One region of the Lentzea sp. HUAS12 genome, then DNA from elsewhere that is predicted to be linked to it. Evidence: riboswitches for the same ligand, from Rfam matches in the RefSeq annotation. Region 1 holds a riboswitch; the other holds the start of a gene.
What was found. A riboswitch is a leader RNA that binds a small molecule or an ion and turns the genes downstream of it on or off. The one in region 1 is predicted to bind cobalamin.
Positions count from the first base shown of each region.

Region 2: linked by a shared signal. The riboswitch ahead of cobN (cobaltochelatase subunit CobN) and the one ahead of ND450_RS40590 (putative cobaltochelatase) in region 1 are both predicted to bind cobalamin.

Region 1 covers NZ_CP099738.1:8,642,989-8,650,832, forward strand. Annotated here, with positions in the region: gene ND450_RS40565 (8-amino-7-oxononanoate synthase) at 1-598, opposite strand, end outside; gene ND450_RS40570 (cytochrome P450) at 642-1,703, shown strand; gene ND450_RS40575 (hypothetical protein) at 1,687-2,190, opposite strand; gene ND450_RS40580 (hypothetical protein) at 2,200-2,439, shown strand; gene ND450_RS40585 (low specificity L-threonine aldolase) at 2,447-3,409, shown strand; cobalamin riboswitch at 3,438-3,569, shown strand; gene ND450_RS40590 (putative cobaltochelatase) at 3,604-5,508, shown strand; gene cobO (cob(I)yrinic acid a,c-diamide adenosyltransferase) at 5,519-6,133, shown strand; gene ND450_RS40600 (cobyrinate a,c-diamide synthase) at 6,127-7,506, shown strand; gene ND450_RS40605 (cobalt-precorrin-4/precorrin-4 C(11)-methyltransferase) at 7,537-7,844, shown strand, end outside.
Region 2 covers NZ_CP099738.1:9,360,630-9,368,473, reverse strand. Annotated here, with positions in the region: gene ND450_RS44170 (AAA family ATPase) at 1-1,762, shown strand, start outside; gene ND450_RS44165 (EF-hand domain-containing protein) at 1,981-2,496, shown strand; gene cobN (cobaltochelatase subunit CobN) at 2,549-6,115, opposite strand; cobalamin riboswitch at 6,150-6,283, opposite strand; gene ND450_RS44155 (hypothetical protein) at 6,292-7,287, shown strand; gene ND450_RS44150 (precorrin-8X methylmutase) at 7,284-7,844, shown strand, end outside.

The DNA.
Region 1 (7,844 bases):
CGTTCGCCCGGCAGACCTCGTGCAGCTCGTTGAGCGGGGCTATGTCACCGTCCACGCTGAACACCGAGTCCGTGACGACGATCGCGCGCCGCTTGCCCCGCGTCTCCAGCGCGTGCTTCACCTTGCTCACGTCGCAGTGGTCCGCGACGACGACGTCGGCCTTCGACAGGCGCGTGCCGTCGATCAGCGACGCGTGGATGTGCTGGTCCGCGACGATCGCCGTGCCGGGACCCGTCAGCGCCGTGACCGCGCCCAGGTTCGCCATGTACCCGCTGCTGAACACCAGCGCCGACTGCGAGCCGCAGAAGTTCGCGAGCTCGAACTCCAGCTCGGCGTGCAGCTCCGTCGAGCCCGTGACCAGGCGCGATCCCGTGGATCCCGCGCCCCACTTCAGCGTGGCGGCGGCCGCGGCGCCCGCGACCCGCTTGTCCTTGGCGAGGCCCAGGTAGTCGTTGCTCGCGAGGTCGAGGTCCGTCGAGTCCGCCGTGCGCGGTCGCACGCGCCTGGTCAGACCGGCCTTGGCCCGCGCTTCAGAACGGACGTCGATCCAGTCGAACGTCGACTCACCGCCGCTGGAACTCGCCTCAGTTGTGCTCACGGTCACCGACCGAGTCTCCCATCCGCCCGCTAGCGTGCCGCTCGTGGACCTGTTCACCTTCACGCGCGCCGAACTCACCTCGCCGGTGCAGGTCGTCGGCGGTCGGTGGGTGGTCTCGGACCACGACGACGTGCGCGCCGTGCTGGCCGATCCGGTCACCTACCTGCCCGACAACGCGCTGACCGCCGTCACACCCGTCGCGCCCCCGGCGCTGCGGGCCCTGGTCCGCGCCCGGTTCTCACTGCCGCCGACGCTCGCGAACAACGGGTCGTCGTCGCACGCCGGCCTGCGGCGCCTGGTGGCGTCGTTCTTCACGCCGGCCCGAGTCTCCGCTGCGGAGCCTCGCATCCGCGCGCTCGTCGCGGAACGCCTGGGTGGCACGGATCTCGTGCGGGACCTGGCCTGGGACCTGCCGGCGATCGTGCTGATGGAGCTCCTCGGGCTGGAGAACGTCGACATCCCGACGCTGAAGCGGTGGAGCGCAGGCTCGCTCGAGTTATTCTGGGGCGACGTCACCCGCGAACGGCAGATGGAGCTGGTCGACGACGTCGGTGACTTCCACCAGTGGCTGGTCAAGCGCTACCACGCGCGCGACGGCGAGCTGTTCTGCGCGCTGGCCGACGCCGGTGTGTCCGCGGAGGACTCCGCCGGCCTCTGCTACTTCCTGCTGATCGCGGGCCAGGAGACGACGACGCAGCTGCTGTCCACGGCGTTGCGGCGCGCGTTGCAGGACCGCGCGTTGTGGGCCCGGCTGCCGGAGCCCGGCGTGGCCGAGTCGTTCGTCGAGGACGTGCTGCGGACCGAGACGCCCGTGGTGACGTGGCGGCGGCTGACCGCGCGTGAGGTCGTGCTCTCCGGTGTGCGCGTTCCTGCCGGTGCGGAGCTCGTGTTGTTGTTGAGCGGCAAGGAAACCGATCCGCGGCACCTGGCCTTCGGGTACGGCCGGCACTTCTGCCTCGGCGCCGGGCTGGCGCGGCTGGAGGCCGCCGTGACGGTGCGGACGGTGGCCACGCACGAGCCGTCGTTGCACCTGACGGGCCCTGATCCGGAATGGCTCCAGCTGCTGTCGTTCCGCGCGCCCCGGTCCGTCACGGTCGCGCGATGAGCTTGCCGCGCGTGGTGCGGGCTTCGAGCGCCCGGCGCGCCTCGGCGATCTCGTCGAACCGGTGGACGTCGCCCAGCACGGGTTCGAGGCCCGGCTCCAGCACCTCCTGAGGGGTCGTTCCACGGGGAAGGCCCATGACCGCGACGCCGTTGCGGAAGATGTCGCTCGCCGTGACGTCCAACGGCTCGCCACTGGTGTACCCGAACACGACCATCCTGCCGACACCGCCGGTCGCCGCCTCGACCAGCACCCGGTCACCGGGCGGGATCCGCGCCGCCTTGGCTGCCGCGACCGCCGTGGTGCCCTGCAGGAGCAGGGCGAGGGCCTGGTGGTCGCTCACGCCGTCGGGCACGTCGATCGGGTCCTCGAGGACGGCCTTCGTGGCGTAGGCAGTCGCGCGGCACGCCCATGAGAGTTCGTTGGAACGCGCCGACAACCGGGTGGCGATCCAGGCCGCCGCCACCCGGTTGATCAGCTCCCGCGGCATCCAGGTGTGATGTCCAGGGAGGACGTGGCCCTGGAGGGCGGTGTGGGCAAGGGCACGGTGTTCCGCCGCTTCGGGGACCGGGGGGAGTTCGCGAGCACGCTGTTCGACCACGTGCTGGCGTCGTTGCCGCTGGTCATCGCCGTCCTCCGGGGCGAGCACATCGAGTTCCTGCTGGCCCAGGGCATGACGGCGGACGAGATCCGCGCGGGGGTCATTTCGCTCGCGGAGACGCTCGCGGCTGAGGTTTGATGCGGGGGTGTTGAACCGTCAGCTGTCCGGAGTCCGCAAGAAGACGTTGCTGGAGGCGCTCGGCCCCGTGCCGGACGTCGACCCCGACCGCTACGGCGACGGCGGCCCGGTGGGCACGCTGGAGACGCGGGTCGCGCACCTGCTCGGCACCGAGGCGGCGTTGTTCGTGCCGACCGGCACCATGGCGCAGCAGATCGCCCTGAAGTGCTGGGCCGACCGCACGCACAACCCGATCGTCGCGATGCACCCGCAGGCACACCCCCTGCACCACGAGGACGACGCGCTGACCGTGCTGTCCGGCCTGCGCCCGATCAAGGTGCGCACCTCGGACATCGGATCGTGCCCCGAACCGTACGGGACGCTGCTGCTGGAGGTGCCCGACCGCGAGGCCGGGTTCGTGCTGCCGTCCTGGGACGAGCTCGTGTCGTGGGTGGACCTCGCGCGGGAACGGGACGCGGTCGTGCACCTCGACGGCGCGCGGCTGTGGGAGAGCACGTACGGCCTCGGCAAGCCGCTGCCCGAGATCGCGGGCCTGTTCGACTCGGTCTACGTGTCGTTCTACAAGTCGCTGGAGGGCATCTCCGGCGCGGCCCTGGCCGGCACCCAGGACTTCGTCGACCAGGCACGGGTGTGGCGGCACCGCTACGGCGGCATGCTGTTCCAGCAGTGGCCGGCGGCGCTGTCCGCGCTGCACGGCCTCGACACCGTGCTGCCCAGGCTCGGCACGTACGTCGAGCACGCCAAGGTCGTGGCCGCCGCCATGGACCTGCCCGAACCGCACACCCACCAGTTCGCGCTGCACCTGCCGGGCGACCCGGCGCGGCTCAAGGAGCTGAGCGGGGAGTTCCTCGGCGGGTTCTGGCAGGACGGGCAGCTCGCCAAGACCGAGGTGACCGTGGCCGGGCCCGCGCTGGAGTGGACGGCGGACGAGGTGCGCGCGGCGTGGGCCGAGTTCCGGGGGCTGATCTAGCGACGTCGCTCACCTGGCTGTTGGACCCGGTGGTCGGAAATGCGACGATGCCGGGGCTGTGAGGGGAGTGCGAGGAAGCCGGTGTGACTCCGGCGCCGTCCCGCGACTGTGACCGGCCCGTGCCGGGAGTCAGGAACTCGTCCCCCTCTTCCACCTGGCCGCGGGCGTGGACACCCGAGGAAGGACTTCGCTGCATGTACCCCTTTTCGGCTGTCGTCGGACACGACGACCTCCGGCTCGCCCTGCTGTTGAACGCGGTGCACCCCGGCATCGGCGGTGTGCTCGTCCGCGGCGAGAAGGGGACCGCGAAGTCGACCATCGTGCGCGCCCTCGCCGCGCTGCTGCCCGAGCTCGAGGTCTCCCAGCACTGCCGTTTCGGCTGCGTGCCGGGCACGACCGACTGCCCCGACGCGCCGCACGAGGGTGTCGAACGGCGGCCCGCCCGGCTCGTGGAGCTGCCCGTCGGCGCCACCGAGGACCGGCTCGTCGGGTCGCTCGACCTGGAGAAGGCGCTGACCGAGGGCAGGCGGGCGTTCCAGCCCGGGTTGCTCGCCTCGGCGCACCGGGGCGTGCTCTACGTCGACGAGGTCAACCTGCTGCACGACCACCTGGTCGACCTGCTGCTCGACGCCGCCGCGATGGGACGAGCGCACGTCGAGCGCGAGGGCGTCTCGGTGTCGCACCCGTCGCAGTTCCTGCTGGTCGGCACCATGAACCCGGAGGAGGGCGAGCTGCGGCCGCAGCTGCTCGACCGGTTCGGGCTGACCGTGGCGGTGAAGGCGGCGCGGGACGTGGCCGTGCGCACCGAGGTCATCCGCCGCCGGCTCGCCTACGAGGCGGACCCCGTGGCGTTCGCCGCCCGGTGGGCCGACGAGGACGCGCACCTCAAGCAGCAGATCACCGACGCGCGCGCCCGGCTCGCCGGAGTGTCCCTCCCGGACGGTGAGCTGCGCCGGATCGCCGCCGTCTGCGCGGCTTTCGAGGTCGACGGCATGCGCGCGGACCTCGTCGTCGCCCGCGCCGCCACCGCCAACGCCGCCTGGCGCGGAGCCGCCGAGGTCGAGGAGGTCGATGTCGAGACGGCCGTCCGGCTCGCCCTGCCGCACCGGCGCCGCCGCGACCCGTTCGACGAGCCCGGCATCGAGGAGCAGCAGCTCGAGGACGCGATGAAGCAGGCCGCCGAGCACGCCTCCGAACCCGACGAGGGCCCCGACGACGACGGTCCCGGTGGCGGCGAGCTGCCCGAACCGCAGGACGGCCCGAGGGGCGGCGGCAACGCGCCCCAGGACCGTCCTGCGCCGGAACCCGCACCCGCGTTCAAGGCGCGGCTGCTGGAGGTGCCCGGAGTCGGCGAAGGCGCGCCGGGCAAGCGTTCCCGCGCCCGTGCGCGCACCGGACGGGTGGTTCGTTCATCCACAGTGGACGGCAGCGGGCTGCACCTCGTCGACACGCTCACGAACGCCGCACCGCACCAGGCCGCGCGCGGCCGCAGCGGCCCCGGCCTGCTGCTCACCGCCGCCGACCTGCGCAAGGCCGTGCGGGAGGGCAAGGAGTCGAACCTCGTCCTGTTCGTCGTCGACGCCTCCGGCTCGATGGCCGCGCAGAAGCGGATGTCGGCCGTCAGCGGCGCCGTGATCTCGTTGCTGCGCGACGCCTACCAGCGCCGGGACAAGGTCGGCGTGGTGACGTTCCGCGGCCAGAGCGCCGAGGTCGCCCTGCCTCCCACGACTTCGGTCGACGCGGCGGCCACGCGGTTGAAGAAGATGCGCACCGGCGGCCGCACGCCGTTGGCGGACGGTCTGCTGAAGGCCCACCGCGTCCTGGAGATCGAGCGGTTGCGCGACCCGCGCAAGCGGCCGTTGGTGGTGCTGCTGACCGACGGGCGCGCCACGTCGTCTGGCCTGGGCGGCGACCCGACCAAGGACGCGCTGAAGGCCGCGGGCCTGCTGGAGCAGACCGCCGTCGTGGTCGTCGACTGCGAACAGGGCCACGTCCGCCTCGGTCTCGCGCAGAAGGTCGCCGAGGCGTTGCAGGGCACCTGCGTCCGGCTCGACCAGCTGTCCGCCGACCACCTCGCCGGCGTCGTCCGGGCTGCGTAAGGAGACCGCGATGCCCCAAGGACAACCAACCGAGGTCCCGAAGGACGGCCTGACCACCCGCCAGCGCCGCAACCGTCCGTTGCTGATGCTGCACACCGGCGAGATGAAGGGGAAGTCGACGTCGGCGTTCGGCCTGGCGCTGCGCGGCTGGAACCAGGGCTGGGACATCGGCGTGTTCCAGTTCGTGAAGTCCGCCAAGTGGAAGGTCGGCGAGGAGTCGGCGTTCAAGGCGCTCGGCCGCCTGCACGACGAGACCGGCGAGGGCGGCGCCGTCGAGTGGCACAAGATGGGCGAGGGCTGGTCCTGGACCCGCAAGCAGGGCACCGAGGACGACCACGCCTCGGCCGCGCGCGAGGGCTGGGCGGAGATCGCCCGCCGCATCGGCTCCGAACGCCACGGCCTCTACGTGCTGGACGAGTTCACGTACCCGCTGCACTGGGGCTGGATCGACGTGGACGAGGTGGTCGACGTGCTGGCGAACCGGCCCGGCCACCAGCACGTCGTGATCACCGGGCGGTACGCGCCGCAGAAGTTGGTCGACGCGGCCGACCTCGTGGTGGAGATGACCAAGGTCAAGCACCCGATGGACGCCGGGCAGAAGGGCCAGCGGGGGATCGAGTGGTGAACAGGCTGGTCGTCGCCGCCCCCGCCTCGGGCAGCGGCAAGACCACCGTCGCCACCGGCCTCATGGCGGCGCTGCGCCGCGCGGGCTCGCGGGTCGCGCCGTTCAAGGTCGGCCCCGACTACATCGACCCCGGCTACCACTCGCTCGCCACGGACCGCCCCGGCCGCAACCTCGACCCGGTCATGGTCGGCGAGCAGCGGATCCCGGGGCTGTTCGCGCACGGTTCCAAGGGCTGCGACATCGCCGTGGTCGAGGGCGTGATGGGGCTGTTCGACGGCCGCGTCGACACCGCGGGCATCGGGTCGACCGCGCACGTCGCCAAGCTGATCAACGCACCCGTGCTGTTCGTCGTGGACGCACGCGGGCAGAGCCGGTCGCTCGCCGCTCTGCTGCACGGCTTCCGCGGCTACGACCCCACGGTCCGGCTCGGCGGCGTGATCCTCAACCAGGTCGGGTCGGAACGGCACGAGCAGGTGCTGCGGTCGGCGTGCGACGAGGTCGGGCTCGACGTGCTCGGCGTGTTGCCGCGCGACCCGCAGTTCTCCCTGCCCTCACGGCACCTGGGGCTCGTGACGGCGGCCGAGCACGGGCCGGAGGCGGTGGCCGCGGTCGACGCGATCGCCGCCGCGGTGGCCGAGCACGTCGACCTCGACGCGGTGCGCCGGCTCGCGAGGTCGGTGCCGGACATGGCCGTCGCCGCGTGGGATCCGCAGGTGGAGGCCGTGCGCGACGAGCCCGTGATCGCTGTTGCCGGGGGAGCGGCGTTCACGTTCGGCTACGCCGAGCACGTCGAGGTGCTGAAGGCGGCGGGCGCGGCCGTGGCGGTCCTCGACCCGTTGCACGACGAAGCCCTCCCGGAGGGCACCGCGGGCCTGGTCCTGCCGGGCGGGTTCCCGGAGCAGCACGCGGAAGCCCTGTCGGACAACGCCGCGTTGCGCGAGGCGGTGGCCCGGTTCGCTCGATCGGGCGCGCCCGTGCACGCCGAGTGCGGAGGGTTGCTGTACCTCGCGAAGTCGCTCGACGGGCACCCGATGTGCGGCGTGCTCGACGCCGAGGGGTTCATGACCCCGAGGCTGACCCTGGGCTACCGGGACGCGGTGGCGTCCGCGAGCTCACCGCTGCACGCGCCCGGCAGCCGCGTGACCGGCCACGAGTTCCACCGGACGCAGCTGTCCACACCGCACTCGAACCCGCCCGCGTGGCACTGGCGGGGCGCCGACTCGCGGCCCGTCGCCGAGGGTTTCGCGGTGGGTGGCGTGCACGCGTCGTACCTCCACACGCACCCGGCCGGTGATCCGGAGTCCGTGGCCCGATTCGTGCGGGCCTGCCACCCGTTCGTGGCAGGAGTGGCAGACGGTACGGTCTTCGCCTAAGCCTCTCCCCGAACCCCCTGTGGAGCTGTCGTGACGACGACCGGTCGGGTCACCTTCGTCGGCGCCGGTCCCGGTGCCGCCGACCTCATCACTGTCCGAGGCGCACGCCGCATCGCGGAAGCCGACGTCGTCATCTGGGCTCCCAGCGCGGTGGACGCCGAGTGCATCCGCGAGCACGCCCGGGCCGACGCCGACCTGGTCGACTTCTCCCGCGTCACGCCCGAGGAGATCACCGACCTGTATCGCAAGGCGGCCGCGTCACGCCAGGTCGTCGTGCGCCTGCACGCGGGCGACGCCGCGACCGGCGGTGGGGTGCAGGAGCAGCACGACCTGTGCGT
Region 2 (7,844 bases), 720 kb from region 1:
GGCCGCGCTGGGGCCGTCGCCCCATCCGGGCGTGCTGGCCGACCTGACCCGGCTGAGCCCGGTCGAGCTCGCCGAGGCGGTCCGGACCGTCGAACTGCTCGGCGTGGCCGGACCCGCGGTGCTCGACGACATGTCCGCTCCGGCGCGGGCCGCGTTGCACTTCCGGGCAGCGCGGTCGCTGCGCGCGCACGGCGCCGCGGACCGGGTCGTCGCCGACCACCTGCTGGAGACCTCGCCGGGCCTGGAGCCGTGGGCGGGCGAGGTGCTCGACCGGGCCGCGCAGGAGGCGGTGACCCGCGGCGACACGGCCGGTGCCGCCCGGCTGCTGTGGCGGGCGCTGCGGGAACCGGTGGCGAACCCGTCGCGGGCGTTGCGGATGCTGGGCATCGCCGAGCTGGTCGGCAACCTGCCCGGCGCGACGGCCCGGTTGCGCGAGGCCTTCCAGTCCGATGTGGACGACGTGGAGTCGGCCGTGGCGCTGTCGTACGCCCTGCACGCCGATGGCACCCCGGCCGAGATCCGGTCGGTGCTGGGCGATTCCCCGCAGGCGCAGGCACATCTCGCCGTGCACGGGCTCGCGTGGCACGAGGCCGTGCCGTCGTCGGTCTCGCTCGACACGCCCGCCGGGGTGCTGCACCACGTGATGGTGGGCGACATCAGCTGCACGGAGGCCGTGGCGCGGGTGTCCACGTCGGACGTCCTGTCGTCGCTGACGTCCGCGATGGTCCTGAACCTGGCCGACAACCTGGACGAGGCGCTCGCCGTGCTCGACGAGGTGGACCGCGCGCAGGCCCCGGCGTTGCGGGCGCTGACGAACGTGATGCGCGCGAACGTCCAGCGCCGCAAGGGAGATCTCACCTCCGCGCACGCCGACCTGGCCGTGGCCGCCGACCACCTGAGGCAGGACCGCCGCTGGCACGCGGTCTCGACGTGGCACGCGACGCTGCTCGGCGACATCCTGCTGGAGGAGGGACGCCTGGACGAGGCCGCCGAGGTGATCGCCGAGGCCTCGACGGACGAGGCGCGGCGCACCTGGTCGTTCGGCGGCGTGCTGACCGTGCGCGGACGGCTGCTGACCGCGCGGGGCGACGACCACGAGGCCCTGGAAGCGTTCCTGGCCGCCGGCCGGCACTGCGCCGCGTGGCCGTACCGCAACCCGGCACCGCTCGCGTGGCGTTCGGGCGCGGCCGTGGCGTACGCGGCACTGGGCGACGGCGAACGGGCCCGCGCGATCGCCAGGGAGGAGGTCGAACTGGCCCGCGTCTGGGGCGCGCCGAGGGCGTTGGGCATGGCGCTGCGCGCGGAGGGCCGCGTGACGGCGGGCGCGGCCGGGCGAACGGTGCTGGAGGAGGCCGTGCGCGTGCTGCGCGGCTCCCCCGCCCGCCTGGAACTGGCGCGCGCGTTGGTCGACCTCGGCGTGGTGGCACGCCGCCAGGACGACAAGGCCTTCGCCCGCACGTGCCTGCGCGACGCGGTGGACCTCGCGCAGAAGTGCGGGTCGTCGGCGATGGCCGCGCGTGCCTACTCCGAACTGGTGGCGACGAGCGCCGGACCTCGGCGGATGCGGCAGACGGGCCCGACCGCGCTCACCCCGGTGGAGCACCAGGTGGCGGAACTGGCGGCACGCGGCCGTTCGGATGACGAGATCGCGTCGACGCTGCTCATGCCCGCCTCCGACGTGGAGGGCGTGCTGTCCAGCATCTACCGGAAGCTCGGCGTAGGCGGCCGTTTGCACCTGGCGGATGCTCTGTTCGTGGACTAGTGCCGTTGGTATGACCCCTGGCAGGCAATTTCACGCTCAGCAGGACGCCTCGCGGCACCGCCCCCACGCCCCCGTACAACCAGTACGAGGACGTGGGGGCGGCACCACGATGCGTCCGTCTGAACGCGAAATGGCTAGCGAGGTTTCATACCAACGGCACTAGTTGGGACCCGTTCGGCCGATTATCCGATTAGGTCGTCCGGCCTATCGTCCTGCCCATGGCGAGCGAATTTCAGCGCAGCAAGGTGGACCTGGTGTTCGGCGCGATGGACGTCACCGGCGACGGATATCTGACGGAGGAGGACTTCCGCCTGCTCGCCGAGCGGTGGGCGTCGCTGCGCGGCAGCGACGAGGAGCTGCTGTCCACCGTGATGCTGGGCTGGTGGAACACCCTGCGGCTGGCCGCGGGCGGAGCCGAGAGGGTGACGCTGGACGACGTGCTGAACGTCGTGGACGTGTTGCCCGGCAACATCGAGCCGGTGCTCGGGACGGCCGACGCGATGTTCGGCGCCGTGGACTCCGACGGGGACGACTACGTCTCCGAGGACGAGTACCGGGTGATGATCGAGGCCTGGCTCGGCCGCGAGGGCCGCACCGACTTCACCGTCCTCGACCTCGACGGCGACGGCAGGTTGTCGCGCAACGAGTTCACGACGCTGTGGGCCGAGTTCTGGGCCGGTGACGACCCGGACGCCGCCGGTTCCTACGTGTTCGGACCGGTCCGGACCGCCTGAGCTCCGGGAGGGTCGAGGCACGACGCCCGCCTCGACCCGTCGCCGGACTCGGTCAGGCGCCGTCCTCCAGCTCGCCCTCGGTCTCCAGGTAGGCCGACCGCAGCGCGTCCAGAGTGGACTCCTCCGGGTGCTCCCACATCTTGCGCTCGGCCGCTTCGAGCAGCCGCTCCGCGATGCCGTGCAGCGCCCACGGGTTCGACGTCTGCAGGAACTTCCGCGTCTCCGGGTCGAGCACGTAGCTCTCGGTCAGCTTCTCGTACATCCAGTCCGCGACGACACCGGTCGTGGCGTCGTAGCCGAACAGGTACTCGACCGTCGCCTGCAGCTCGAACGCGCCCTTGTAGCCGTGGTTGCGCATCGCGCCGATCCAGCGCGGGTTCACCACGCGGGCGCGGAAGATCCGCGACGTCTCCTCGGTCAGGGTGCGGGTGCGCACGGCCTCCGGGCGCGTGCTGTCCCCGACGTACGCGGCGGGCGCCTTGCCCGTCAACGCCTTCACCATCGTGACCATGCCGCCGTGGTACTGGAAGTAGTCGTCGGAGTCGGCGATGTCGTGCTCGCGGGTGTCGATGTTCTTGGCCGCCACCGCGATCCGCCGGTACGCCGACTCCATGTCCGCGCGTGCCTCGACACCGTCGACACCGCGGCCGTAGGCGTAGCCGCCCCACACCGCGTACACCTCGGCGATGTCGGAGGAGTCGCGCCAGTTGCGGCTGTCGATCAGCGGCAGCACGCCCGCGCCGTACGCGCCCGGCTTGGACCCGAAGACGCGCAACGTCGCCCGGCGCTGGTCGCCGTGTTCTTCCAGATCCCGCAGCATGTGTGCGCGCACGAAGTTCTGCTCCGCGGGCTCGTCGAGCGCGGCCACCAGCTGCACGGCGTCGTCCAACATGGACACGACGTGCGGGAAGGCGTCGCGGAAGAAGCCGGAGATGCGGACCGTGACGTCGATGCGCGGGCGCTGCAGCTCCTCCGGGGACACGACTTCCAGCCCGGTGACGCGGCGGGACTGGTCGTCCCACACGGGCCGGACGCCGAGCAGTGCGAAGACCTCGGCGATGTCGTCGCCGGCGGTGCGCATCGCGGACGTGCCCCAGACCGACAGGCCGACCGAGGGCGGCCATTCGCCGTCGTTCTCGGACCGGTAGCGCTCCAGCAGCGAGTCGGCCATCGCCTGGCCGGTCTCCCACGCGAGCCGCGACGGGATGGCCTTCGGGTCGACCGAGTAGAAGTTGCGGCCGGTCGGCAGCACGTTCACCAGGCCGCGCAACGGAGAACCCGACGGGCCGGCCGGGATGTAGCCGCCGTCCAGCGCGTGCAGGACGTTCGTCATCTCGTCCGTGGTGCGCGCGAGCCTCGGGACGACCTCGACGGCCGCGAACTCCAGGATCTTCTGCACGTCCGCCGAGGGGTGCAGACCCGCTGCGGCGGAACGGTCCCAGCCCGCGTCCTCCATCGCCTGGACGAGCGCGCGGGCCTCTTCCTCGATCGCGTCCACGTCTTCCCGTGCGGTGCTCGTGAGCCCGAGTGCCTCACGCAGACCTGGCAGCGCGGCGACCTGACCGCCCCACATCTGCCGCGCCTGCAACATCGCGAGCACGAGGTTCACGCGAACGGAACCGGTGGGCGCCTCGCCGAGGACGTGCAGGCCGTCGCGGATCTGGACGTCCTTGACCTCGCACAGCCAGCCGTCGACGTGCAGGATGAACTCGTCGAACTCCGCGTCGTGCGGCCGGTCGTCGAGCCCCAGGTCGTGGTCGAGCTTCGCGGCCTTGATCAGCGTCCAGATCTGCGCGCGGATCGCCGGCACCTTCGCCGGGTCCATCGCGGAGATGTTCCCGTACTCGTCGAGCAGCTGCTCCAGGCGCGCGATGTCGCCGTAGCTGTCGGCGCGGGCCATCGGCGGCACGAGGTGGTCGACCAGCGTGGCGTGCGCACGGCGCTTGGCCTGCGTGCCCTCACCGGGGTCGTTGACGAGGAACGGGTAGATCAGCGGCAGGTCGCCGAGCGCCGCGTCCGTGCCACAGGACGCCGACATGCCGACGGTCTTGCCCGGCAACCACTCCAGGTTGCCGTGCTTGCCGACGTGCACCACCGCGTCCGCGCCGAAGTTCGACTCGATCCACCGGTAGGCGGCGAGGTAGTGGTGCGACGGCGGCAGGTCCGGGTCGTGGTAGATCGCGATCGGGTTCTCGCCGAACCCGCGCGGCGGCTGGACGATCACCGCGACGTTGCCGGACCGCAGCGCGGCCAGCACGATCTCGCCGTCCTCGGACTTGGAGAAGTCGACGAACAACGAGCCGGGCGCCTCGCCCCAGTGCTCGCGCATCGACTCGCGGAAGTCCTCCGGCAGCGTCTCGTGGAACTCGCGGTAGTCGGCCGCGGCGATGCGGATCGGGTTGCTCTCGAACTGCTCCTGCGTGAGCCAGTCGGCGTCCTGGCCACCGGCGGCGATCAGCGCGTGGATCAGCTTGTCGCCGTCGAGCTCGTCGACGCCCGGCAGCTCGTCGCCGATGTCGTACCCGTGCTCCTTCATGGCCTTGAGCAGCCGCACGGTCGACGCGGGCGTGTCGAGCCCGACCGCGTTGCCGATGCGCGAGTGCTTCGTCGGGTACGCCGACAGCATCACGACGACCTTGCGCTCGGCGACCGGGATGTGGCGCAACCGGCCGTGCCGCACGGCGATGCCCGCGACGCGCAGCGCCCGTTCGGGGTCGGCGACGTAGACGGTGAGACCGTCTTCGTCGATCTCCTTGAACGAGAACGGGACCGTGATGATCCGGCCGTCGAACTCCGGGATCGCGACCTGGGTCGCGGTGTCCAAAGGAGACAGTCCGTCGTCGTTGGAATCCCACGTGTCGCGGCTCGACGTGAGGCACAACCCCTGCAGGATCGGTACGTCGAGCGCGGCCAGCGCCCCGACGTCCCACGCGTCGTCGTCACCACCGGCGGACGCCTTGGCGGGGTTCGTGCCCCCGGCGGCGAGCACCGTGACGACCAGCGCGTCGGCCTGCCGGAGGGTGTCGAGCAGCTCGGGTTCGGCGGTGCGCAGCGAGGAGCAGTAGACCGGCAGCGGCTTGCCGCCCTTGGCCTCGATCGCGTCGCACAGGGCGTGGATGAACGCGGTGTTCCCGGCGACGTGGTGCGCGCGGTAGTAGAGCACGGCGACCGTGGGACCGGTCTCCGGCGTGCTCTCCCGCTCCAGCACCCCCCACGTGGGCGTGGCGGCCGGTGCCGCGAAGCCGTGGCCGGTCAGCAGCACGGTGTCGGAGAGGAACTTGTGCAGCTCGGTGAGGTTCGCCGGGCCGCCGTGCGCGAGGTAGAGGTGCGCCTCGGCGCACACGCCACCGGCGACCGTCGACAGCTCCATGAGCGCCGCGTCGGGCTGCATCTCGCCCCCGAGCACGACCACCGGCAGCCCGCTCGCGAGGAGCCAGTCGAGCCCTTCCTCCCACATCCGGCGGCCGCCGAGGATGCGCACGAGGACCAGGTCGACGCCGTCCACCAGCGCGGGGAGGTCGTCGACGGTGGTGCGCGACGGGTTGCCGAGCCGGTACTCGGCACCGCTCGCACGCGCCGACAGCAGGTCGGTGTCGGAGGTCGACAGCAGCAGGATCACGCAGGCTCCATCCCTCGTGGGGTCCTCGCCCCAGGTTGCGGGTGACTGGCGAAGCAGAGTTCCTGACTCCCAGCGGTGTGCTGGTCACAGTGGCGGGACCGCGCCGGATTCACACCGGCTTCCTCCTGCGCTTCGTCGTTCGGGCTCACCCTAACCGGCGGGTTACAGTCCGACCTATGCGTAGTCACCCGGATGCCTGCCCCGGCGCCGTCGAGCTGCACGCCGCGGCCGACGGCGGGCTGGCGCGCATCCGGGTGCCCGGCGGCACGCTTTCCGCTGCTCAGTGGGACGTCGTGCGGGTGGCCGCACTGGAGCTCGGAAACGGTTCAGTGGAACTGACCTCGCGGGCGAACCTCCAGATCAGGGGCCTGCGGGACGGCGTGGAGCTGGGTGCGCGACTGGCCGCGGCGGGCCTGCTGCCGTCGGCCACGCACGAGCGGATGCGCAACATCATCGCGGCGCCGCTGGAGGACAACCAGGGGCTGGTCGACGAGATCGACGCGGCGTTGTGCGCGGACCCGGAACTGGCGGACCTGCCAGGCCGTTTCCTGCTCACGGCAGGGGAGTCGGTGAGCGGGCTGGGCGGCGACTTCGGCCTGGTCAGCGCCCCGGAGGGCACGTTCGCCCTGCTGCTCGCCGGTCGTGACACCGGTGTGCGCGTCACCGACCCCGCCGACGCCGTCCTCACCGCCGCCCGCCTGTTCCAGCGGCTGCGCGGCCCGGCCTGGCGCCTGTCCGAAGTGGACGACGGTGTGCGAAAGATCACCGCTCACTTCGGCACGACGGACGCCCCGCGCATCACCCCTGCTGTGACTCCTGTCGCACCTTCACCGTTGACCCCGGGCGTTCCACTAGGCCGCCTCGACGCGCACCAGCTTCCGGGCGTCGCCCTCCGCCTGACGCCGTGGCGCGGCCTGGTCGTGCCCGCCGGCACCGACACCTCCGGCCTGATCACGGACCCCGGCTCCCCCTGGCACGGTGTGAGCGCCTGCACCGGCCGCCCCGGCTGCGCGAAGTCGCTCTCCGACGTGCGGGCCGACGCCCGCGCGTGGCTCGGAACCCCGCACGACCGGCCCGTTCACTGGTCGGGCTGTGCCCGCCGCTGCGGTCGTCCCGCCGGTGATGTGATCGAGTTCGTCGCGACCGGCGACGGCTACGAGGAGATCAGGTGACGCAGTACATCAAGGACGGGGCGGAGATCTACCGCCAGTCCTTCGCCACCATTCGCGCGGAGTCGGACCTCACCAGGTTCCCGGCAGACGTCGCGAAGGTCGTCGTCCGCATGATCCACGCGTGCGGTATGACCGACCTGCCCGACGACGTCGCGTTCTCCGCGAACGTCGTGCGTGACGCCAGGGAGGCGTTGCACGACGGCGCGCCGATCCTGTGCGACGCCAACATGGTCGCGTCCGGCGTGACCCGCCGCCGGCTGCCGAAGGACAACGAAGTCCTTTGCTACCTCCAGGATCCGCGCACACCCTTACGAGCGCAGGAGATCGGCAACACGCGCAGCGCCGCCGCCCTCGAACTGCTCGCGGACCGCTTTGACGGCGCGGTGATCGCGATCGGCAACGCCCCCACCGCGCTGTTCCACCTCCTCGACCTGATCGCCGCGGGAGCCCCGAAGCCGGCGGCGGTTCTGGGCATCCCGGTCGGGTTCATCGGGGCGGCGGAGTCCAAGGAAGCTTTGGCCGCAACGGATCTGGAGCACCTCGTGGTGCGCGGCCGG